DNA from 2 places in the Thalassotalea nanhaiensis genome. Region 1 is predicted to be linked to the other one. Evidence: predicted binding sites of a transcription regulator. Region 1 holds the regulator's gene; the other holds the start of a gene.
What was found. Region 1 encodes LexA, which represses DNA repair genes until DNA is damaged. Its sites were predicted from a motif close to TACTGTATNNNNATACAGTA; they were not measured.
Positions count from the first base shown of each region.

Region 2: a site for LexA is predicted at 5,501-5,520, ahead of RI845_RS06930 (DNA recombination protein RmuC). Genes of this name have one in related genera too.

Region 1 is NZ_CP134146.1:379,782-386,915, forward strand. Features, by position in the region: gene RI845_RS01805 (cytochrome c oxidase assembly protein) at 1-434, opposite strand, end outside; gene ctaD (cytochrome c oxidase subunit I) at 447-2,018, opposite strand; gene coxB (cytochrome c oxidase subunit II) at 2,052-3,596, opposite strand; gene lexA (transcriptional repressor LexA) at 3,979-4,593, opposite strand; gene RI845_RS01825 (phytanoyl-CoA dioxygenase family protein) at 4,787-5,575, shown strand; gene plsB (glycerol-3-phosphate 1-O-acyltransferase PlsB) at 5,716-7,134, shown strand, end outside.
Region 2 is NZ_CP134146.1:1,565,878-1,573,011, reverse strand. Features, by position in the region: gene RI845_RS06950 (RNA methyltransferase) at 497-1,018, shown strand; gene upp (uracil phosphoribosyltransferase) at 1,031-1,657, opposite strand; gene RI845_RS06940 (MBL fold metallo-hydrolase) at 1,751-2,395, opposite strand; gene RI845_RS06935 (sodium-dependent transporter) at 2,794-4,131, shown strand; gene RI845_RS06930 (DNA recombination protein RmuC) at 4,186-5,394, opposite strand; gene RI845_RS06925 (S9 family peptidase) at 5,770-7,134, opposite strand, start outside.

The sequences.
Region 1 (7,134 bases):
TGTAATGGTTGCTGATTAAAGCAAAAACATTCAATTTTTTGAAAATAATTAGCTGCCTGTCCTGGTGAAACAGACGGTACTGCTTGCGCAACACCATCTCGACCTGATTCATTTTTTGCGTAATATTTTACAAATTTCATTTCCCCTGGGTGAACATTGATAAAGTTCATTTCTGGCTTAAATTGCCAAGGCGCACCCTTTGCAGTGCGACTAATAAATTGAACTCGAATTGTTCTTGATGTATCAATGCCATCTTCATTAACGGTCGCAGCAGTCGTTGCTGTTTTACCGTTTAACCCAGTGATATCACAAAACACATCGTATAAAGGCACCAAAGCAAAGCCAAAGGCGAACATAGCAAATACAGTAACAACAAGTTTCGTTACTCCTTTTTTTACCTTCGTGTCCATTGGCTGTGCTTGGTCTTTAGTCATGTGCTTTCCCCATTACTTAATTTCTGGTGGTGTTGAGAATGTGTGATAAGGCGCAGGAGATGGAACTTCCCACTCTAAGCCTTCAGCACCATCCCAAGGTTTCGCAGGCGCTTTCTCACCGCCACGAATACATTTGATCACCAACACTAAGAATATTAGTTGTGATAAACCAAAGGCAAAACCACCTATACTTACCCACTTGTTAAAGTCTGCAAACTGTAGAGCGTAATCAGGAATACGACGAGGCATACCAGCAAGGCCCAAGAAGTGCATAGGGAAGAACAATAGGTTTACTGAAATTAGTGAACACCAGAAATGGAATTTGCCTAACTTCTCGTTGTACATGTTGCCGGTCCATTTAGGTAACCAGTAATATGCTCCTGCATAAATAGAGAACAATGAGCCGGTAACCAATACGTAATGGAAATGCGCTACAACAAAGTAAGTATCATGATATTGGAAATCCACCGGCGTCATCGCCAGCATTAATCCAGAGAAACCACCAATAGTGAATAAGATCACGAAGGCAATTGAGAACAACATAGGTGTTTCAAAAGTCATCGAACCTTTCCACATGGTTGCTACCCAGTTAAATACTTTAACCCCGGTAGGCACCGCAATTAACATGGTGCAGTACATGAAGAACAATTCACCTGCAAGCGGCATACCTGTCGTAAACATGTGATGCGCCCATACAATAAAGGATAGGAACGCAATCGATGATGTTGCATAAACCATTGAGCTGTAACCAAATAACTTCTTGCGAGCAAACGCAGGAATAATGGTTGAAACAATACCAAAGGCTGGCAATATCATGATGTAAACTTCAGGGTGACCGAAGAACCAGAAAATATGCTGGAACATTACCGGATCACCGCCCCCGGCAGCATTAAAGAAGTCAGTACCAAAGTAAGTATCGGTTAATACCATAGTTACTGTACCTGCGAGGACCGGCATAACTGCTATTAATAAGTAAGCGGTAATGAAGAATGTCCATACAAATAATGGCATCTTCATGTAAGTCATACCTGGAGCACGTAAGTTCATTATGGTAACAACAATGTTGATTGCCCCCATAATTGACGAAATACCCATAATATGAACAGCAAATACGAAAAATGCAGTACTACCATTTGAATAGGTTGTTGATAATGGCGCGTAGAATGTCCAACCAAAGTTAGGACCACCGCCTTCCATAAACAACGAAGCCAATAAAATGCCAAAGGCAAAAGGTAATATCCAGAATGACCAGTTATTCAAACGAGGCAGTGCCATATCTGGAGCACCGATCATCATAGGTAACATCCAGTTAGCCAAACCGGTAAAGGCTGGCATAATGGCACCAAAAACCATGATCAAACCATGTACGGTTGTCATTTGGTTAAAAAAGTCAGGTTCTACAATTTGCAAACCGGGTTGAAATAGCTCGGCGCGTATCACCATTGCCATTGCACCACCGGTAAGCAGCATAATGAATGAGAACCAAAGATAAAGGGTACCAATATCTTTATGGTTAGTTGTGTATAACCAGCGTTTAATGCCAGTCATCTTATGATCATGATGATCGTCGTCATGATGATCCATAGTGTCAGTTGCTGTTGTCATAATCATTCCCCCTTATTTGGCTACGTCTTTAGCTTGAACCATATCGCCGGTGCTATTGCCCCAAGCATTACGTTCATAAGTAATTACTGCTGCCATCTCTTGTGGAGATAACTGTGCAGCAAAGCCCATCATGGCAGTACCAGGTTTACCATCTACAACCATGCTAATGTGTGCATTAACATCGCCAGTGGCAATTGGACTACCTTTTAAGGCTGGGAATGCTGGTGGCATACCAGCGCCTGAAGCTTGGTGACAAGCGGCACAACTTGCGTTGTAAACTTCTTCACCTTTGCTCATCAACTCATCCATAGATAAGTCATCTAAATTGACTTCGGCTGCTGCAACTGGTGTTTCTACAGCCGCTTCTTCTACAACTGGCGTTGCATCACTAATTGATGCTCCATCAGTACCGTCGACAATAAATTTAACATCTGCAGGTTGAACAGCTTGACCAGTATTGTTATCCCAAGCATTACGCTCGTAAGTAACCACTGCAGCAATTTCTTTAAGTGATAATTGCTTACCGTAGCCTTGCATACCAGTACCTGAACGACCATTGAATACCACATCAATGTGCTCGCCAAGTTTGCTTGGAGCCGTTGCTAGTTCACTGCCCTTAAGCGCAGGGAATGCTGGTGGTAAACCTAAACCTGTTGGTTGGTGACACGCCGCACAGTGTGCTGCATATGTTTGCTCACCTAATGCCATTAGCTCTTCCATTGGAAGTTTAGCGGTAAGCGATTGTGCTTCGGCCTCTGCGGCTTTAGTCATGGCAATTTTTTGCTCATTAACCCATAGCTCGTAATCAACTTCAGAGCGAACATCAACAACAATAGGCATGTAACCGTGATCTTTACCACAAAGCTCAGCACATTGGCCGCGATAAATGCCAGGTTCATTCACTTTGGTCCAAGCTTCATTAATAAAGCCTGGGTTAGCATCTTGTTTAACCGCAAATGCTGGTACCCACCAAGAGTGAATAACGTCATCAGAAGTTATTAAGAAACGAACCTTGCGATTCACTGGTATAACTAATGGCTTATCTACTTCTAAAAGATAATTTTCATTTGACCATTTCTCGCCATTGTCACCATCTCGGTTATCAAATTGAGATTTTGGTGTAGATAAAACACTATAAAATTCAATGCCTTGATCAAAATACTTATAATGCCATTTCCACTGCGAACCAGTCACTTGCACGGTGATATCAGAATTACTGTTATCTTCCATGTCAATTAAAGTCGTAGTTGCAGGCCATGCCATACCGATAAGAATTAAAATAGGAATAGCGGTCCAAAGAATTTCAACTTTGGTGCTTTCATGAAATGAGGCTGGTTTTGCCCCTTTAGATTTGCGGTGGAATATCATTGACCAGAACATAGCGCCAAATACCACGACACCTATTACCGTACAAATCCACATTACCAACATATGCAATTCATAGACATTTTGGCTGACATCAGTCACACCTTTGGTCAAATTTAATTGCGATTCTGCCCAAGCTGAACTGGAAAGTAAGCTTCCCAACAACAGCCAACCCAGGTTACGTCTCTTCACTCGACATCTCCTCTGCTTTTTTTAGCCAAGAAAATACAGAAATAAGTGACAAGATACATCTTAATTCGATGTCTCTAATTTCCGTAATTTATTTTTATTATTGTGTTACGTAAAAAACCTACATCGATGAATGGGGTAGGGAGTCTACAGCGTAATATTTGTATATTATCCACTCTAGAATTACTTAATTTTTAAACAAGGTCTAGTGCTTTGTTATAAAAAAGTTAAATTAATTAATTAAAAGTAGCTAGAGTAAATACTACTAAATTTGAATGAGTTAGGCTAAAACAAAGGGATGGGAAGAAAAGAAAATGGCTAAATTAAGTACATAATTTAGCCATTATTTATTGGTTATTTTTTATACTGCTAAAGGGGCGGCAGACTACATCCAGTCAGCGTTGCGAATAACACCAACAGCAATGCCTTCAATATTAAAATTTTGACTAGTTAAGTCTACAACTATTGGTGAAAAATCTTCATTTTCAGCGTGTAAATATACGACATTACCTTCGCGTTTATAGCGTTTTACCGTTACATCGTCTTCAACGCGAGCAACTACAACTTGGCCATTATTAATGTCTGTAGTTTGATGAACCGCTAATAAATCGCCATCAAGAATACCAATATCTTTCATGCTTTCACCGTTCACACGCAGTAAATAGTCTGCTGCAGGGTGAAATAAGCTACCATCAATTTTGTAGTGCTCTTCAACATGTTCTTGTGCCAGTATTGGCTCACCAGCAGCAACGCGACCAATTAAAGGCAACCCTTCTTCTTCAACGTGTTCTTCAGCTAAGCGAATGCCACGAGAAGTGCCCGGTAGCATTTCAATAAAACCTTTTTTCGCCAATGCCTTTAAATGTTCTTCGGCAGCATTCGCTGACTTAAAACCAAAAAATGTTGCTATTTCAGCACGTGTTGGCGGCATACCGGTTTCGCTTAGCTTTTCTTTAATGAAGCCAAATATTTGTTCTTGTCGAGCAGTAAGAGGGCGCATAATTATTTTTGAACCTGTTTATCTGTACAGTAACTGTCAGTATATACAGCCACAAAATAAACGCAACTGTAAATCCTTAAAAAGGTTGAATTTTGTGTGATCCAGTTTAGAGTTAAATTTAATTCAGTTTAAATAATGCTTATTGTTTTAAATTATTTTTCAAGCAATAGGTATAACAACAAGGCAGCCTGAAATGCAGATTTTTAATACATCAGAGAAAACAACAGATATTATCCAGGCCCTGTTAAAAGACGGCGGTGTTATCGTCAAGCATCAGGCACCTGATGAGCTTATTGATAATGTCAAAGCTGAATTTAGAGCAGCCTTTGACCGAGAAGGGCATTTATTTGAGAACGATTTTAACGGTTATAAAACACTGAGATTGAGTGGCATACTGGGGTTATCTCGATCTGCTGCCGAGCTTATTGCCCACCCATTAGTCAAAGACGTTGCTGATAACATACTAAAACGCCATTGTGAGTGTTATCGCATAGGAAGCTCTACTGCGATAGAGATTTTGCCGGGTGAAGCCGATCAGGTGCTGCATCGTGATGATGATTTTTATCCCATTCGCATTCCTGATGTTGAGTTCCAAATTGCCGCAATGTGGGCGCTGGACGATTTTACCCTAGAGAACGGTGCTACTCGCGTGGTGCCAGGGAGTCAGGATCTTCGCGAGATTGAAGATGTAAAAGCCTCTGATATTACTCAGGCGGTTATGCCAAAAGGATCGGTACTGCTTTATCTTGGTTCAACCATACATGGTGGTGGTGCCAATAACAGCCAAGCGGCTCGTTCCGGGTTAATCACTACGTATAGCCTGGGCTGGCTAAGGCAGGAAGAAAATCAATATTTAACTATTCCTCGAAAAACGGTCGACAGCTATCCTGAAAATATACGCCGTTTATTAGGTTACCAAAGCCATGGTGAAAACCTTGGTGTTTTTCCGGGCGATCCTGATGGCAATTGGTACGAGTCTTAGGTTTAACATGCAAATGTTTAAAATAATTAATCTTGTTAATAAATAAATGCTTAAAAATGTCTCTATAGAACAACTTGTACCATTAATGCTAGAATTACGATAATTCTGAAATTTTACTTTTTATTCTGAGTTTTTTACCCATGAGAGCACTGTTTTACTTTTTACTATCTTGGCCAGTACGTTTACTGGTTCGTTGTAAAATTATCCCCGATAACGTTGATGCATTAGAGCTAGGCGACAATAAAGATGTGTTTTATATCGTAAGGTATCAATCAGCGAGTGATTTAATTGCCCTACAAATGGCCTGTAAAAAACTTAATATGCCAGACCCTCTTGAAACCGTTCAGGTTAACGGTAAATCAATGAGTCGCTGTATTTGTCTAGAGAAGCCCAGCTCAGTTATTCCTTGGATAACTAGAAGTTCAACTAAAGCTATCGAACAAGGCTTAGCTTTATTGAAAGAACATGAAGCAAATACCAACAAAGATGCGAAATTGATCCCGGTAAATTTACTTTGGGGCAGAGCGCCAACAAAACAAAAAGCTAATGTTGGGCATGTGTTAGCTGATGAAGCATCGCCAAGTATGTTTCGTAAATTTTGGATGGTACTATTTTTGGGCAGAGATACCTTAGCTCGCTTCAGTGCTGCGGTATCCTTTAGAGAAATGGTAGAAACTCAAGGCAGTGACAAGGTAGCTGCTCGTAAACTTATCCGCATGGCTCGTATTCACTTTTACCGCCAAACCGTTGCGGCAATCGGTCCCCGTTTGATGGATCGCCAACAAAAATTTACTGCTTTATTTGCGACACCCGCGATAAAGCGCTTAATAAAAGATGAAGCGAAATCGAAAGGTAAGACAGAAGCTGAAATAAAAAAACAAGCACTTGGCATGATGAAAGAAATTGCCGCAGATTATCGCCAAACAGTGATCCGTCTGGGTGAACGTATTTTAGGTTGGTTATGGAATCGATTATACGATGGCATTGAAGTTAAAAATGCAGATCGTTTACGTACCTTATCGGAAGAAGGTCATGAGATTATTTATGTACCTTGTCACCGTTCGCATATGGATTATTTATTACTCACCTACGTTATTTATCATCAAGGATTAGTAACACCGAGAATTGCTGCCGGTATTAATTTGAACTTTTGGCCAGCAGGACCAATCTTCCGTAAGGCAGGCGCGTTTTTCATTCGTCGCAGCTTTAGGGGCAATCGTCTCTACTCAACTATTTTTCGTGAATACTTAGGCTTGTTATTCAGTCGTGGTTACTCGGTTAAATATTATACTGAAGGTGGTCGCAGCCGTACGGGGCGCTTATTGCAGCCTAAAACCGGTATGTTGGCAATGACAGTTCAAAGCATGCTTAAGGGCATTGATAGGCCTTTAACGCTGGTGCCTGTGTATATTGGCTATGAACATGTTATGGAAGTGGCAAGTTACCATAAAGAATTAAAAGGCAGCTCAAAACAAAAAGAATCGGTATTTGGCATTGTTAAAGCGATCCGTAAATTACGTAACTATGGTAAAGGTTACGTAACATTTGGTGAGCCAATA
Region 2 (7,134 bases), 1.2 Mb from region 1:
ATAATATTTATAAAATATCTGGAAAATATAATTACTGATGAAATTGTTAAAACGTCTCTTAAATAGTATCAATTTCAGCAACTTAAATAATTTCATTATTATTATGTTTTATTGATAACTTTCCCAAGGTTGCCTTTTAAAATTATTATATAGGATGAATGTTGCGTTGTTATGGAGCTGGTATATGTTTACCGAGCAAAAGTTTTTAGCGTTTATGGTGGTAACTTTTATTACAGTTATCAGCCTGTCTATGTCGAAAGCATTTGCCTGCTCAGAAGCAGTTTTCTCTTCAAATTCCCCCATGGTAGTGGTGGTAACTAACCGATAATGTTAGTAAACGGTTAAGAGCAGAGCCTTTCTGCTCTTTTTTTTGTCTATTAGTAAATTGATAAAGTTTGTTAATCAATTTCTTTTAGGTTTGTTCGCTCTTAAAATTTCTATATAATCCCCTTTTCATTATACGTGTCCCCCTGACTCAAACTTTATTAGGTAACATATGACAAACAAAGCAACTATCGGCTTAACGAACCCTAAAAGCCCAAGTAATGTAGGCGCTGTTATGCGTGCAAGTGGTTGTTACCAAGTAAGCTCTGTTTTCTACGACGGCGGGCGCTATGCTTTTGCGAAAAAATTTCATACAGATACTCAAAATGCATTATTGAATATTCCATTAGTTGAAACTAAACGATTATTAGATGTTGTGCCGCAAGGCGCGAAGATTGTATGTGTAGATTTGGTTGAAGGCGCTGTCGCCCTTCCAGATTTTGAACACCCTGAAAATGCATATTATATATTTGGCCCTGAAGATGGCACGATTGAGCAAGAGGTGATCGATAACGCAGATTCGGTAGTATACATACCTACCATAGGTTGTATGAATTTAGCCGCGACAGTAAATGTAGTTTTATACGACCGATTGGCCAAATCTACAACTAGAATTGGCGGTGACGAACTTATTAGAGAAAGCCGTGATACGAACAATACCGCAAAGGTAAAAGTGCAAGACCCTATAGCCTAGTAACAAGCTTGATCACTTGGTGCCAAATATTTTATCACCTGCATCACCAAGCCCAGGTATGATATAGCCATGCTCATTCAAATGTTCATCAATAGAGGCGGTATATAAATCAATATCCGGGTGCTTTTCTTCTAGCGCTTTAATTCCTTCTGGCGCAGCAACCAGCACTAAAGCGACAATATGTTTACAACCCCGCTCTTTCAACAAATCGATTGTCGCTATCATCGAGCCCCCCGTTGCAAGCATAGGATCAATAACCAAAGCTAGTCGTTCATCAATTTCAGCAACCAGCTTTTCAAAATAGACTACTGGTTCAAGGGTTTCTTCATTTCGATACATACCAACAACTGAAATTAATGCGTTTGGGATCAGCCGTAAAACGCCATCCATCATTCCCAATCCAGCACGTAATATTGGAACAATGGTGACTTTTTTGCCTTTTATTTGTTGTACTGAAACTCGGCCATTCCAACTATTAATACTGATTTCTTCAAGTTCGAAATTTTTGGATGCTTCATAGGTTAATAAGCTACCAACTTCAGCGACTAACTCACGAAAGTCTTTCGTGCTTACATCGGCAACACGCATTAAGCCCAGTTTATGCTTTACTAATGGATGATTTACTTCAATAACGTTCATAATATTCCAGTATGTTTTTGCACATAGTCTTTAATATTATGGTTAATAAATAAAATTTTGTTAGGCTAAATAACAATTACTCAGTAGCTGCGTTTACCTTACACCTTCACCGACATAAGGATTACTACGACGCTCTTCACCAAAGGTACCCATTGGGCCATGACCTGGAATAAATCTAACGTCATCACCTAATGGCCATAAATTGGTTTTAATTGAGTTTACTAATGTTGTTTGGCAGCCTTTTGGAAAGTCTGTACGACCTATAGAGCCTCTAAAGAGTACATCGCCAACTTGCGCAAGTTTGGCTGCTTTGCTGAAAAATATCACATGCCCTGGCGTATGACCCGGACAAAAATAAACGTCTAATGTTTCTTGGCCAACGGTTACGGTGTCGCCCTGCTCTAACCAGCGGTTTGTTTTAAATACCCTTGCCTGTGGAAAACCAAATTGTTGGATCTGCTGAGGAAAGATATCTATCCAAAACTGATCTTCTTTATGTGGACCTTCAATAGGTAAATGTAGTTTATCGGCAATATCTTGTGTTCCACCAGCATGATCAACATGTGCGTGCGTTAACAGCAATTTGGTAAGCGTTACACCTTCACTTGCAGCTTCAGCGAGTAATTTTTCCGACTCACCACCGGGATCAATCAATGCGCCTTCCATCGTTTGATCGCACCAAATTAATGTGGCATTTTGTTGAAACTGGGTTACGGGAATTATTTTAAACTGCAGCATACTTAATAAACTTTAAAATTAACGACTGGACCTATGATAAGCAGTGTTATCGGCAGTTTCCAGTGCATTTTTCTCTAATAACGATTTATTAAGGGCTATTTCACAATTTCACTTGCCAAACCTTTAAAAAGCTAGGTAAGCTTGAATACTCAAACCACCCAAATATACAGTTTCAGGACGCTTCAATAAAACAGATGAAATGAAGCTAATGTTTACTTCGCCGCCCCCAAAAGGCTGTTTTAGAAAAGTTCTATACTGCATTATTGATTTTGACAAGGGAAAAACCATTCTCTACAATCAATGCCTTGTCTACAACATTTCTAATTCCAGCTGAATCCTTCATATTAAGGTGGCTTGGGTATTAATAAAAACAATAATAATAAAGAAGAATCAACTTTATGAGTACAATGCGAGATTCCTTTCAATCCCGAATAGGGTTTATTTTAGCGGCAGCTGGCTCTGCGATAGGCTTAGGCAACATATGGGGATTTCCAACACAAGCAGCAAATAATGGCGGTGGCGCTTTTGTATTCGTGTACCTTATTGTGACCGTATTATTAGCTTTACCAGCCTTATATGCGGAAATGTATATAGGTAACCAAACTCAAAAAAATCCTGTCGGCGCTTTGCAAGATGCCTGTGAAGGGGTTTCTCGTAATTTAGGTAAATACGCTGGGTTATTTGGCTTGTTAGGCGCCATTTTAATGCTTAGTTTTTACACCATAGTTGCAGGTTGGATGCTTGCGCATGCATTATCTCCCCTGATGGATTTGTTCGGATTTACTGATGCTGCGACGTGGCTTGGTGAATCAAGCCACGCTCGAAACTTAGCATTCACACCAGTATTTATAATTTTAGGTGCCTTGATCATTAATCAAGGTGTTAGTAAGGGTATCGAACGCTGGTCAAGTCGATTAATGCCAATTTTATTTGTGCTACTTATCGGCTTAATTATCTATATATTACAACAACCTGGTGCAAGTGAAGGGGTTGCGATGTACTTGCAGCCCGATTTTAGCCAGTTGCGAGATCCTATGCTGATCATTTCAGCCATGGGACAAGCGTTCTTTTCATTATCCATTGGTGTTGGTGGGATGATGGTTTACGGCTCTTACATGAAAAAGAATGCCAATATGGGCCAACTGGTACTGTCTATTGGTGCACTTGATACATTGATTGCATTTCTTGCAGGTTTATTGATTATCCCAACCTTGTTTGTCGCTCAACATTTGGGCTTAGAAGTATTTTCCGGTGACAAGCTTATTGGTGGACCACAATTAATATTCTCGGTATTACCAACTTTGTTTGATTCTATGGGAGATATTGGTGTTTATGTCGCGTTGGTATTTTTCTCTTTGATGTCTATGGCAGCGCTAACCTCAACATTATCCTCTACCGAAGTGCCCGTTGCTTACTTAGTTGAAGATAAGAATTGTTCACGAACGAAAGCAACAGTATTAGTATCGCTTATTGTTTTAATTGCTTGTATGAGCATAGTTTATAATTTTGATAGCTTGTTTGGCCTTGTTATTACTTGGGTAAATACCTTTCAACTACCAATAATGGGCTTGTTTTACTTTATCGTTGTAGGCTGGATTTGGAAGCGCGGTAATCAACTTACCGACCAAGCATTACTGGCTAGTAAGCCTTCATTAAGGCTTTGGGGTAACTATTTACGTTTTGTTTGCCCTATCTTACTTTCTATCGTATTTATCAACGTACTGATGGCATTATAAAAATATAATAAGTTGCAGATCTAAATTAAGTCTAACTTAGATCTGCTGCTATCTTTATTCAGTTATCTTTTCTCTTTCATCATCTTTTAAATCTACTTGTTCGATTTTCTCAAAACGGCCTGATATTTTATTCGCGGACGTATGGATAAGTTTTACATCACTCGCCGCTTGATCAATGTGTTTTGCCAGGTTATCAAACCTGGTTCTGAAACGCCCAAAATCAGCGCCTAAATGCGATAGGTGCTCTTGTATTAAATGGATCTGTTTGCGTGTAGCTTCATCTTTTAACACTGACCTTGCCGTGGTTAATATCGCCATAAGCGTCGTTGGAGAAGATAACCACACGCGCTTTTTATGAGCTTCTTCAACCAACTCAGGGTAATGAGCATGGATCTCAGCAAAAATGGCTTCAGCGGGAATAAACATCACTGCACCATCGGCAGTTTCATTATCAATTAGATATTTATCACTAATATCATTGATGTGTTTTTTAATATCTACTTTAAACTGACGCTCAGCAAGTTTTCTGTCACTATCACCCAGTTCGTTATCAGTCATTTTTTTGTAACTTTCTAACGGGAACTTTGAATCGATAACTACGTTACCAGTAGGTTTAGGTAAAAATAAAATACAGTCAGCAATTTTCCCATTAGACAATGTATGTTGAATAGAGAAATGTTTTTCAGGTAATACATTGCGAATAAGTGCATTAAGCTGAACTTCACCAAAGGCGCCACGTGATCGCTTGTCAGCTAACACTTCTTGCAAGCTAACCACATTAGTAGACAGCTCGGTTATTTTCTTCTGAGCGTCGTCTATTAACGCTAAACGCTTGAGAATATCGTTAAAGGTTTTAGTCGTTTTATCAAAGCCATCAGTTAAACGTTTTTCAACCCCGGCAGAAATATCCTGTAAGCGCTTATCGGTGCTTTGCGTAAGTTCGGTCATGCGCTTGGCCATAACGTCAGAATTGTTCGCTAAAGACTTTGCCAATTCTTCTCTACTTTCTTTAGTTGTTTTACTTAAATGAGCGATAAGTTGGTTAATGGCAAACATTTGGTTTTTATTAAATTGTTCTTTGTGTTCATTTAACTGCTGCATTAATTTCATTTGCAGTTCACTACTTGAGCTTTCTAAGTTGCTGCGTAATTTTTGCTGCTGGCTAAACATTAGCTGTTGTTGTTCTTGCCACTGCTTGAGGCGGTCCTGCACCACAGTTGTTTCTTTACTTTGTTGATGTAATAAAGCAGACAAACCTGACACTTTACTCAGGAGAGCAACACAAAAAAGGCAAAGGATAATTAATAGAGAAAGGGTAATAAGGCTGAAATATGGAATTTCGATCATAGGGCTTCTTAATTGTTATTAGTACTGTATATTATCACAGTTCATTTAACCCTAAGTCATCGCTATGGTCAAGTAAGTAAATTATAGCGCTTTGTATAATATTGTTTTCGAAGGCAAAAATCTTACCACTCAAACCTTGGCTTTATTTATCAATTAATAAAGGATTGGGGATTACGTCCGAACGAATTCGGACCAACTATTTCCAGGAGTGGCAAAAAAAATCCCAGCAGAGCTGGGATTTTTACCTAATATTATATGGTTCGCTTAATTAAGCTCAGCGATAAACGTTACTTACTTTTCGTTTGCTGGTTTAATGTATTTTTCCATCCAAACAAAAATTTCTCGATACCATTCTTTTAGATTATCAGGGTTGCGAATATGATGATCTTCATCAGGGAACATCACTAAACGAGAATCAATCCCTTTACGCTGTAACGTTGTAAACGCCCCTAAGCTTTGACCATAAGGTACACGGTAATCAAGTTCACCTTGAATAACTAGCATTGGCATTTTCCAGTTATCAACAAAGCGCGATGGGTCAAACTTTGAATACTCTTCTTCTTTCTCCCAATATGGACCACCAAAATCATGCTCTGGGAACCACAGTTCTTCAGTCACATTATAAAAGCTCTTCATATCAAATAAACCGGCGTGGTTAACGATACATTTGAAGCCATCAGACCAATTACCCATGATCCAGTTCATCATGTAACCGCCGTATGATGCACCTAAGGCACAAGCATTATCACGGTCTAACCAAGCATTTTTCTCAGTAACGTAATCCATGCCTTTTTGTAAATCTTCAAGTGGTTTACCGCCCCAGTCATGAGAGATTGAGTCAGTGAACGCTTGCCCATAACCGGTTGAACCATGGAAATCGACCATAACAACACCGTAGCCCTGTGCAGCCCAAAGCTGTGCATTCCAACGGTAGTGGAACATATTACCAAAGCTACCTTGTGGGCCACCATGTACTAAAAATGCAATTGGGTATTTTTCACCTTCTTTAAAGTTTGCCGGCTTTACGATATAACCGTGAACATCTTCGTTGTTCCAACCTTTAAATTTAAACTGTTCAAAGTCACCTAGAGCAATGTCAGCTAAATTAGCTTTATTCACATGTGTTAACTGTTTAAAGCCGTAACCATCTTTATTAATGGTAAAGATATCACTCGGATTACCTAGGTTATGACGAGTAAAATATAATGCGTCGCCAGCTATTGAAACATTACCCGCATAGCCTTGATTATAAATAGGTGTTACATCACCAAACTGTAAGTCGATTTCAAAAATAGATTGTTGACCAACGTCTTGCGCAATTGCGATTACACTGCGGTTATCACTACCAAACTGAAAACTAGAAATAGAGCGGTCCCATAAAGGCGCCACGTCTTTTACTTCTTTAGTGCGTAAGTCTTTAACTTGCAGGCTAAATTTATCAGACTCATACACTGGGGTTTTCATTGCTTTATACGCTAAATAACGACCATCGGCAGAATAAACAGGCATTGCATCCCATGCTTTGTTATCTACTGTTAGGTTTGTAATTTCTTTTGAGTCTAAGTTTACTTCAAAGATATCCCAGTTAGTTGTCCACGCGTGATCAACGCCTGGTACTTTTGCAGAAAAAGCGACACTTTTACCATTTGGATTGAA